Regions from separate parts of the Brevibacillus sp. MER 51 genome, predicted to be linked through region 2. Evidence: riboswitches for the same ligand, from Rfam matches in the RefSeq annotation. Region 2 holds a riboswitch; the other holds the start of a gene.
The links. Region 2 has a riboswitch for cobalamin ahead of M3630_RS18135 (energy-coupling factor ABC transporter permease). Riboswitches for the same ligand answer to the same signal wherever they lie in the genome.
Positions count from the first base shown of each region.

Region 1: linked by a shared signal. The riboswitch ahead of M3630_RS13980 (ABC transporter substrate-binding protein) and the one ahead of M3630_RS18135 (energy-coupling factor ABC transporter permease) in region 2 are both predicted to bind cobalamin.

Region 1 covers NZ_JAMAUS010000005.1:367,366-372,481, forward strand. The annotation lists gene M3630_RS13975 (FecCD family ABC transporter permease) at 1-466, opposite strand, end outside; gene M3630_RS13980 (ABC transporter substrate-binding protein) at 468-1,463, opposite strand; cobalamin riboswitch at 1,620-1,768, opposite strand; gene M3630_RS13985 (MBL fold metallo-hydrolase) at 1,917-2,861, opposite strand; gene M3630_RS13990 (pyridoxamine 5'-phosphate oxidase family protein) at 3,019-3,603, shown strand; gene M3630_RS13995 (MerR family transcriptional regulator) at 3,651-4,409, opposite strand; gene M3630_RS14000 (hypothetical protein) at 4,545-4,715, shown strand; gene M3630_RS14005 (manganese-dependent inorganic pyrophosphatase) at 4,766-5,116, opposite strand, start outside.
Region 2 covers NZ_JAMAUS010000008.1:129,622-134,737, reverse strand. The annotation lists gene M3630_RS18160 (DIP1984 family protein) at 23-484, shown strand; gene M3630_RS18155 (hypothetical protein) at 770-934, opposite strand; gene M3630_RS18150 (energy-coupling factor ABC transporter ATP-binding protein) at 990-1,838, opposite strand; gene cbiQ (cobalt ECF transporter T component CbiQ) at 1,835-2,632, opposite strand; gene M3630_RS18140 (energy-coupling factor ABC transporter substrate-binding protein) at 2,629-2,913, opposite strand; gene M3630_RS18135 (energy-coupling factor ABC transporter permease) at 2,910-3,674, opposite strand; cobalamin riboswitch at 3,818-4,011, opposite strand; gene M3630_RS18130 (quinone-dependent dihydroorotate dehydrogenase) at 4,146-5,116, opposite strand, start outside.

The DNA of each region.
Region 1 (5,116 bases), on a different contig from region 2:
GGAGCTTTCCTTGCGTGTTCGCGAGTCCGAGTACGATCCATAGACTGAGCAGACCTGTAAGAAATGCGACGACAGGCGTGCTCCATGCACCCAAAAAGCTGATTTGCAAGCCAAACAGGATCAAAAAGGCCGCTCCGACAGCAGAACCTGATGCCACGCCCATCGTAAACGGATCGGCGAGCGGATTGCGCAAAACTCCCTGAAAGCCCGCTCCCGCAAGCGACAAGCAAGCCCCAATCAAGACAGCCAATACAACGCGTGGAAAACGAACCTTCATGACAATTTGCTCAGATGACTCTGGCCACGCTTCGGCAATCCAGTCAGAGAAGCCCGGGATCTGCTGGAGCAGGATGAGCCATACTTGTGAGATCGGGAGTTGTGCCGCCCCCATCGAGATGCTGATGACTATTGATGCCAGAAGGACAAGACAACTGACTCCTCCCCATATGAACAATCGTTTCTTCATTTTATTTCACCAAGTCAGGGTAAATCGCCTTGGCTACTTCGATCAAGCCTTGTGTAATGCGCGGACCAGGACGGGACAAAATATTTTGGTCCATGCCAAAGATTTGTTTTTCACGAATCGCCTTCATTTTATCCCAACCATTGCGATTCGCGATCATATCCTCCAGCTTGACGCCGGTCTTTTCATCGGTAATTCCGCTCGCATACAAAATGACGTCTGGGTCGTTTTGCAAAATCTTTTCTTCACTGATCGGATTCCAGCCTTGGGTGTCAGAAGCAATATTTGTCGCTCCAGCCAGTGTGATGAGTTCGTCCATGAACTCGCCTTTTCCGACTGTCCAGCCTGGGGAGAATTCCAGGTATACCTTTTTCTTCTGTTCCTGTTTTACATTTTTCACTGCATCTTGAACGTACGCGATGTCTTTCTTCATTTGCGCGACGACTTTTTCGGCTTGTTCCTGTGTATTCGTGATAACTCCCATTGTTAAAACATTGTTAAGGATGTCATCCATCTTTGTCGGATGGGTAATGTAGACGGGCATTCCGAGAGATTTTAGCTTGTCAGCCACTGGCTTCTCCATCGAAATCCCACCGACGACCATATCCGGCGTTTGAGCGAGAATGGCTTCTTCATTCGGTTTGACGACGCCGCCAATTTTCGGCTTTGCCTTCGCCGCTTCTGGATAATCGTCATAGTCTGAGACAGCTACGATCCGATCTTCCAAGCCTAATGCGAACAATATCTCTGTCTCGGCAGGTGATGTTGAGACGATTCGCTCAGGAGCTTTTGCAAAAGTTACTTCTTTTCCAGTCGCATCCGTGACTGTCAATGGATACGTTGTTTGTTTTGCAGGCTGCTCGGCCGCGCTCTCTTGCGGTGTTGTCTGCGGTGCACCTGTTTGTCCACCTGGTGCTGGCTGGCTATTATCATTACCCGCACAACCCGCGAGGCTCACCGCTACCAGTAGTGGGATCATGAATCGCAATGAACGTTTCATATGTAGAACTTCCTTTCTTCATGTCTGATTGACTGTACCTTCCAATAAAAAAAGCGACCCTTGCTTCCATTCGGAAATCAAAGGGTCGGCACCTCAGGGCAAACAGACAGGATGGTCTGCTTCCTGAAATAGGCCGATCCTTTCCGCGAAGGCAACAGGCACGAAAACAAACAGGCAGGTCTCCTGGCTTACGGCTGAGGAACGAGCCGATTTACAGTGGCGGGACCGCGTCGGATTTTCACCGACTTCCCTTTTCACCCGATCTTTTTAAGAAAAGACGAGGCACCTATTTGCTGTTACGTTTGAAATTGTCACAGTCCATGATTCATCCTACATCATAGCATTCCTTGGATGAAAAAAGAATGACAAACACGTAAGCCAATACTTTCTTGCCTGCTAAAAATGAAAAACGCCTGAACAAAAGGTTCAGGCAAATGTAAAGCTTTTCGCAGGCTACTCTCGTTTGTGCAAATAAACCAGAATGCCCATGGAGCATACTTGCAAATCGAGCTTGAGTACTTCGAAAACGTCGTGGTCACCACTGATGCCTTGTGACTGTAGATGATCCGAGATTCGTTCAAACAGCGTACGAGACAATTCTTCATAGGTTTGTCCAGCAGCAATCGCTGACTCTCCTTCCTCAACAAACACAGGGAGCCACTCACGTATTTGGCGGTACACATCATCTACCTGCTCAGACATCCCATAATGACCAAAGTAAATGCGATTTAGCTTGCGTGCTTCAAAACGGCTTAGAGACGCTAGCATGGCATCGGGGTCAAACTGATTCGGGGAAGTAGATGGCAGCACGAGGTGTATGCCATCCTTTTGAAGCTGTGGATAAAGTACACCTGCCGTATCCCCTGTGAACATGCCGCGGCTTACGGGATCGTAGATGCTGAAATGATGATTGGCATGTCCCGGCGAATCCAGAAACTCTAACACGCAATTTTCTCCGATCTTCAGTGTATCCCCGTCGCCGCGAATCAAAAGCCTCTCCTCAGAAACTGCCACGATCGGATCGAACAATCGATCAAAATCATCGTGATAAACCGCTCTCGCCCCTGCGATCAGTCGGCTCGGATCTACGAGATGACGTGCACCTTTCGGGTGGACGACGACCTTTGCGTTTGGACAATCCTTCAAAAACAGTCCTACTCCTCCTGCATGATCCAAATGAATATGTGTCACAATGATGTATTTTACTTGTTCCGGCGTATAACCGAGCTTGGCGAGACCGGCCTTGATGTATGGGACAGAGGGGCTTGGTCCTGTTTCGACCAAAGTCAGTTCTTCTTCAGCGATGACATAAGTCCCCGTACGCTCTGGCCAGCCCATATCGAAACCGTCTATCAAATGAATGCGCTCCCCTAAGTAAATAGGCTTTGATGATTGCATGTAAATGCTCCTCCTTTTCGAAAACTATTTTGTTGCGAGAATATTTACACTTTATCACCTATTTGGGAGGCGCTGGTGAAAAACAACACAAAATCTTCATATTTTTTTCGTAATATAAGGGCAGTAAAAAAATCCCATTACTTGGAGGGGTGCAAAAATGGGTCAGCTTTTTTCCGAGTTACGACCTGAGCATGAGAAGTTTATCAAGAAGCAACGGATGTTCTTTGTTGCCTCTGCTCCAATGGACACAGATGGTCACGTGAATCTTTCACCGAAAGGGTACGATTCTTTTCGCATCATATCGCCTACGGAGGTCGCCTATTTAGACCTGACTGGAAGCGGAAATGAAACCAGTGCACATCTGCAGGAAAATGGCAGGATTACTCTTATGTTTTGTGCCTTTGAAGGCCCTCCTCTCATCATGCGCCTATTCGGCAAAGGAACGGTTATTCTCCCGGATACGCCTCGGTGGGATGAGCTCGTAAAGGACTTCCCTCTTCTGCCCGGCGCTCGTCAAATCATTTCCGTAAACGTACAGGAAGTAAAGACTTCTTGCGGCTGGGCCATCCCCTTCTATTCCTTTTCAAAAGAACGCGATACCCTGCAGAAATGGACCTTGGCGAAAGACGAAGAGGAACTGCTTGCTTATCAAAAGGAAAACAACGTAGTCAGCATGGATGGCTTGCCAACACCCTTGGGACAAAAGCTTTTTCCCGCAGTAGGCGGGGATAACGAAGCGTAAAACGCAAAGAAGCTGCCTTTCTCGCAGCTTCTTTTTTGGAAACCTCTTTACTTGCTCGTATAAATCGCCACTGCATCGCGGAGAAACTCGGCTACACCTGGCTGCTCCTTGTCATAGTAAGCGGTAAAACGCGTGTCATCTACATACATCTGGGCCACACCTGCGTGGGCTTCCTTACTGTAGCTGTCCCAATAAAAACTCAGCCATTGACGGTGAAGATCTGCTGCTTTTTGCGCTAATTCATGAGCAGGGTCGCCTGTCGAAAAAGCCTGCGACAACGTCTCGTGCAGCTCTGCGTTCAATTTCTCCAGCGCGGCATATTGTTCTTCTGTCATGCCTTTGACCTTCTGATTCGATTTTTCGATTCGGTCACTTCCATATTTTGCACGAATTTCTTCTCCGTATTGCGCCTCGTTGTCGTCAATCAACTTTTGCTTGAAGCCTTCAAATTTTTGTTTGTCACTCATCGTTTTGGTCCCCTCTCTTTGTGCTAATGTCAAATCGACATTGGCGATTAACGCATCCAATTGCGCTCGCCTTTCCAGGAGCTTCTCGCGGTGCTCCAGCAGTGCCCGGTCAGCATCAAAGGTTGGTGAATCCAGGATCTCCTTGATTTCCTCCAAGCTCACCCCCAGCTCGCGGTAAAAAAGGATTTGCTGCAATCGATCAACCTCTTGCTGTCCGTAAATGCGATACCCTGACGAATTGATTCTCGCCGGCTTGAGAAGGTCAATTTCATCGTAGTATCGGAGCGTCCGGGTGCTGACACCCGCCAGGAGTCCTAGCTTTTGCACCGTATATTCCATGTTCATTCCTCCTGACAAATTGATCGTACACATTTACGGACCGTCAATGTCAAATACATTTTCACAAAAAATTGGCGTTACTTCATTTTCATTATTTGCTAAAATATAGGTAAAGTCATACAAGGGGGGACTTCGATGCTCTATATCATCGGCTTCATTGTAGCTATAGTCGGTGCCGGATGGGGATTAACAGGGCTGCTCAGTCTCAAAGCCAGAGATAAACATGCCATCACCCATTACACTGATGATGCTTATGCCCAGCAAACCTTGTTCCAGATGCATAACAACCCTACCCAAGGCATGTAAAGATAAAAAATGGCTGCCCGCATCGTGTGCATGGCAGCCACTTTTCTTTTTTACAGAGCTTGGAATGTATCAGTCAATACCGGTACGATTTGCTTCTTGCGGGAGACAACGCCCTTCAGAACAGCTTTGTTGTCCACCAATGTTACTTGGTATGCTTTTTCTACTGCTTGTGTTGCACTGCCGAGTGCAATTGCAACAGAATCGTTATTCAAGATATCCGTTACTACAAACACGAACAGGTCCAAACCTTTTTCAGCGATGTTTGCGTTCATAGCTGCTTCCAGTTCGCTTTGGCGTGCAAGTACATCATTGACATCCACTGCATTAACTTGTGCGATTTCTACTTTCGCATTGCCCATTTGGAACTCTTTTGCATCCAATGTGAGCAATTGTGCGATTGT
Region 2 (5,116 bases):
ATTGGTTTAGGGGGTTACGGTTGTGAAACTCGCGGAAGCGTTAATCATTCGTGCCGATTATCAAAAGCGAATCGAACAGTTAGGGGACCGCTTGCACCGCAGCGCAAAGGTCCAGGAAGGCGAACAGCCTCCAGAAAATCCTGACGATCTCTTATCTGAGCTGTATCAGTTGTTTGACCAGCTCGAGCGTATTGTTCAGCAAATCAATCGAACCAATGCGTCTTGCCGCTTTAACGAAACAATGACGCTCTCCGATGCATTAACCAAACGTGATGTTCTCGGTTCAAAACGCAATCAGCTGGCCGACCTGATCAAAGCAGCTACAGTCAAGCATGATCGCTACAGCCGTTCGGAGGTCAAGATTTGCCCGACTGTTAATATTGCCCAGTTGCAAAAGCAAGTCGACGAGCTGTCCAAGCAGTACCGGGAACTGGATGCAAGCATTCAACAATTCAACTGGTTAACGGAGCTGCAAGAAACCTGACGTAAGAGACATGGAAGTCGGTAGTCTGTCTGCAAAAGGCGAACACGTCCCCATTCAACAGGGTTAATGTTGAAAACTCATTGGTCGGGTCAAGGGGCAACCCTGAGGGTTCAAATCCCTCTCTCACATAAAACGCCCAGTATTGTGACATGAGTAATGCGTACTTGGTATTGTAACTACCGTGTGTTGATTTTGTCTGACAGACGAGGGTGGGTACGGGGATCATTCCATGTAAAAAAAGCCCTTCGCGCCTTTTTGTGGCGAGAAGGGCTTCTTGGCGCAAATTTACGCCTTTCCTTTTAGGTAATCATCCTTTATCTTCTTTTCCTGTTCAGCGGTGGTCATGTCTTTCTCCAACACCTGATACATCAATTCATCCTTTACTTGGCGAGGGACTCCTTTTTCCTGATGATTTGGGACAGATGAACTCGAGACAGAGTCATGTTCCATACTGTGTACCTCCATGGCTTTTTGGGGTTAGCTTACCCGAAAGCGCACACTCCATTCACCACACCCGCTGAACGCGGAGCATTTCACGCAGTTCATCGACCGAACGCGGAATATGTCCGCCCAACTCGCGCTTCCACTGCTCAGGCAGTGCCTCCCACACATCAACGAGCAACGGCATACCCAGATGAAGACTCTCCAGCATGGCTCTGTTTTCCAATGCCTCCTGCGGATCTCCCGCGAACACAAGCCTGCCTGCATCCATGATGCAAATCCACTCGGCCCATTCAAAGGCAATATCCATATCGTGTGTTGCCATCAAAACAGTTGTTCCTTGCCGGTGAATGGCATCGAGCTCCCTCAGCAAATTTTTGGTCTGATAGCGATCCAAATACGCAGTAGGCTCGTCCAATAGCAAAAGCTCTGGCTCCATGACCATGACCCCCGCGAGCGCCAGCCGCCGTTTTTGTCCCAGGCTCAAATGATGAATCGGAGTTTCTGCCAGCTCTCTCAACCCGAATGCATCCAGCACCTTTTCTACCTTTGCCCGGATTACTTCCACAGGCAGCTTCTGATTGCATAAACCGTAGGATATATCTTCTGCGACCGTGCTTGCGATCAGCTGATGCTCGGGATCTTGAAAGACCAAGCCCACCTTTTGCGTCATCTCTTGCAATGCGGCTCGTTTGTAGACAAGCGGTTTTCCTTTCCACAGCACTTGTCCCTGCTGTGGCTCGATGATTCCGTTTCCATGCAAGAACAAAGTCGACTTCCCACAGCCATTCCGTCCCAAAAGAACACATTTCTTCCCCTCAGGAATCCATAAGGACAGCCCTGACAGGACAGGTCCCCGCCCTCCCGGATACGTGTACTGCAAATCGATGAACTCCAACAACCGTGATGTCATAACCGCCAACCTCCTGTCCACCACTCAAGCAGCACCAGCAGCATACAGCCTGCGATTGCCTCCCACTCATAGCGGCGTGAGCGGGCATGGGTATGAAACGAGAGCACCTGCATGCTCTCCCCAAAGCCCCTAGCCGCCATTCCTTTGTGCAAGGCTTCGTATTTGCGCATTGCTCTGACAAACAATTGAGCGACGAGAACCCCTGCATCCCGAAGCGTCGCTCGGAAGCCGCGATGACCTCCGCGCGAACGTTGGGCAATCCAGAGCTGATGAGAAATCGTTACCAATACAAAAATAAACCGATACATGATCATTAATAAGTCAGTTACAAGGACAGGCATACGTAGCCGGCGAAGCACCTGCAAAATTTCAGCAAACGGCACGGTAAACAAAATGAAAGCAAAGCAGGATAAGCTCGCCATGGTACGCCAAAACAAGATCCAAGCTTTACTGAAGGACGACATCGGCACATAGAGTACATAAGTACCAAGCTCCCATGCTGCCGCGACCTGGACCTGCACTTCTCCTGCTCTCGCCCCTTCAACCAGTAGAGCAGGAAGCCCTGCAGCGAAAAATGAGAGCGACACGATCATAAAGGTAAAATAGATACGGACAGGAATCCGGGCATACACCACTACCCATACCGTCATCCACACAGCGACAGCCATCTGCATCCATACATGTCCTACCAGGACGAGCAGTAACAATGCGCTCGCCAGTAATAGCTTATGAGCAGGCGGCAGACGTTTCAGCCTGTTTTGATAAGAGAGAGAATCAAGCTGCAGACCGTTCATTTTTTCCGCTTATCCAACCGGCCTTTGTACAAGCCCACGGCGTAGCCAACCACTCCCGCTCCCAACGCCGCCTGCACCGCAAACAATAGACTCTCCGTCTCTCCCCCTGGCGGCTCTATCAGCGGCTGGAACCACGGTTCGTAGTTCGGGGCGATTTCCTTGATCGCTTCCTCTGCCACGCCATCTGCGCCGCCAAATTCCGAATCCTGCACCAGCAACAGCGGGACAATAGCCAGTACGATTACTCCAAAGAGTAAAAGCCAGTTCCATCCTTTTTTCACAGCGATTCCTCCCGTTTGAGCAAACGAAGCTGTGTAAGCTCTTTTGCGTTGTAAGATAACAACCAGTTCCAAACAAGAACGGTCAACAGACCTTCACTAATAGCGAGCGGTACTTGCGTGAATGCAAAAATTCCTGCGAATTTGGCAAACGAGGCCAACACTCCGCCAGATTCAGCTGGAAATGCGAGTGCCAGTTGAAGCGAAGTCACTACATAGGTAGCGAGATCAGCCAAAGCCGCCGCCGCAAAAACCGCCAGTCGCTGGCTTCCTGCCACTTTCATGATCAACTGATAGATTCCGTATGCCACCATTGGTCCTACTACTGCCATGGATACAGCATTTGCCCCCAGCGTAGTCAAACCTCCATGAGCCAATAGCAGGGCTTGAAACAAGAGCACCATGCTCCCTAGCACAGACATCGCAAAAGGCCCAAACATAATGGCACCGAGGCCCGTTCCAGTCGGGTGAGAGCTGCTGCCTGTAACCGAAGGGATTTTCAGTGCAGATAAAACAAAGGCAAACGCTCCTGCAACGCCAATAAGGAGCTTCATTTCGGGATGTTCTTTTACAATTTTGTTAATCGAGCGAATCCCAAGAATAAAAAACGGCAAGAAGACAGCCCACCAAAATAAGGCCCAGGATAAAGGCAAATACCCTTCCATGATGTGCATCGCGTGCCCTGTCTCAGGTTCATTGAGCAAAAAATACAGGACGAAGCCCGCGATCATCAGACAAGTAGATACGAGACGAGATCGATTCATGTTCATTCCTCCTTCACTCACTTTCGTTCTTTCCTCCAAACAAAAAAATCCCATCCATCAATGGACGAGATGTGCACACAAAACAACAGACTGACTAGACAGCCTCATTGCCTCGTATTCACCGCTCCTTTCCGCGAAGGTTCTGTGGGTGTGGCTACTAGGTAGGTCTCCTGGCTTCCAGATCCATGCGCTCCTTGTCCTTCCCCATACGAAAATGAGTGGTTTCCTTCTCAAAGAGAGCTCCCTGGTTACAGTGGCGGGACCGCTCGGGACTTTCACCCGATTCCCTGTTACCCTTTATGCGTCACATAAAGGCACCTAACGCCGACTATATGCAATTGACTGACAATTCATGTTTGTCCCACATCATTATACCGGATCCCTACATAAATCGGAAGAATATAAGCAAAAACGCATAAGCAGAAGACCCGCTATAAACGGAGCCATCGACCTATGCGTACTTTGTTCTATCTATTCTTTTGCGTCTACGCCAATTACTTCGCTAATATGTTTAAAACCATCGCGTTGCATGAGCTTGAGCAGTTTTTTGTTGATTTGCTTGGCGATACCTGGGCCCTGATAAATCATCCCTGTATACACCTGAACGAGACTAGCTCCTGCCCGGATTTTCGCGTAGGCGTCTTCCCCGTTATAAATACCGCCGACACCAATAATTGGTACCTTATCTCCTACTTCTTGATAAATCTCCTTCACCCAAGCCGTGGAACGCTCTGTAAGAGGTCTTCCGCTCAAGCCGCCCGCTTCTTCGGCAAATCGATGTCCGGAAACCGCCTCGCGTGACAGTGTCGTATTGGTAGCAATAATTCCGGAAATGCCTTCTTCTACAGCAGCGTGAACTACATCGCGCATGTGCTCATCTGACATGTCTGGCGCTACTTTCAGCAAAATCGGCTTTTTCTTGATGGAACGCGCTTCCATTTCGGTTGCCTTTTCCCTTACTGCACGCACCAAATGACGCAAGCTCTCTGTTTCCTGCAAGTCACGCAGATTCGGGGTATTCGGAGAGCTGATGTTAATGACGAAATAGTGACCGTATGCATAGAGCATGTCCATACATTTGCTATAGTCGACGGCCGCTTCTTCATTCGGCGTTACTTTGTTTTTCCCAATGTTAATCCCAATCGGAACATCTGAGTATGCGTAATCAACCAAATGCTGGGAAGCCAAATACGCACCGTGATTGTTGAAGCCCATTCGGTTAATGACAGCTTGATGTTCCGGCAATCGGAACAATCGGGGCTTCGGATTGCCTGGCTGCCCCTGCGGCGTCAATGTCCCGATTTCCACAAATCCAAAACCAAGGGCACCCAACGCATGGTAAACTTCTGCATTTTTATCAAAACCGGCTGCAAGTCCGACTGGATTCGGAAACGTCATTCCCCACAGCTTATTCTCCAACCGCTGGTCTTTTACCTGATAGA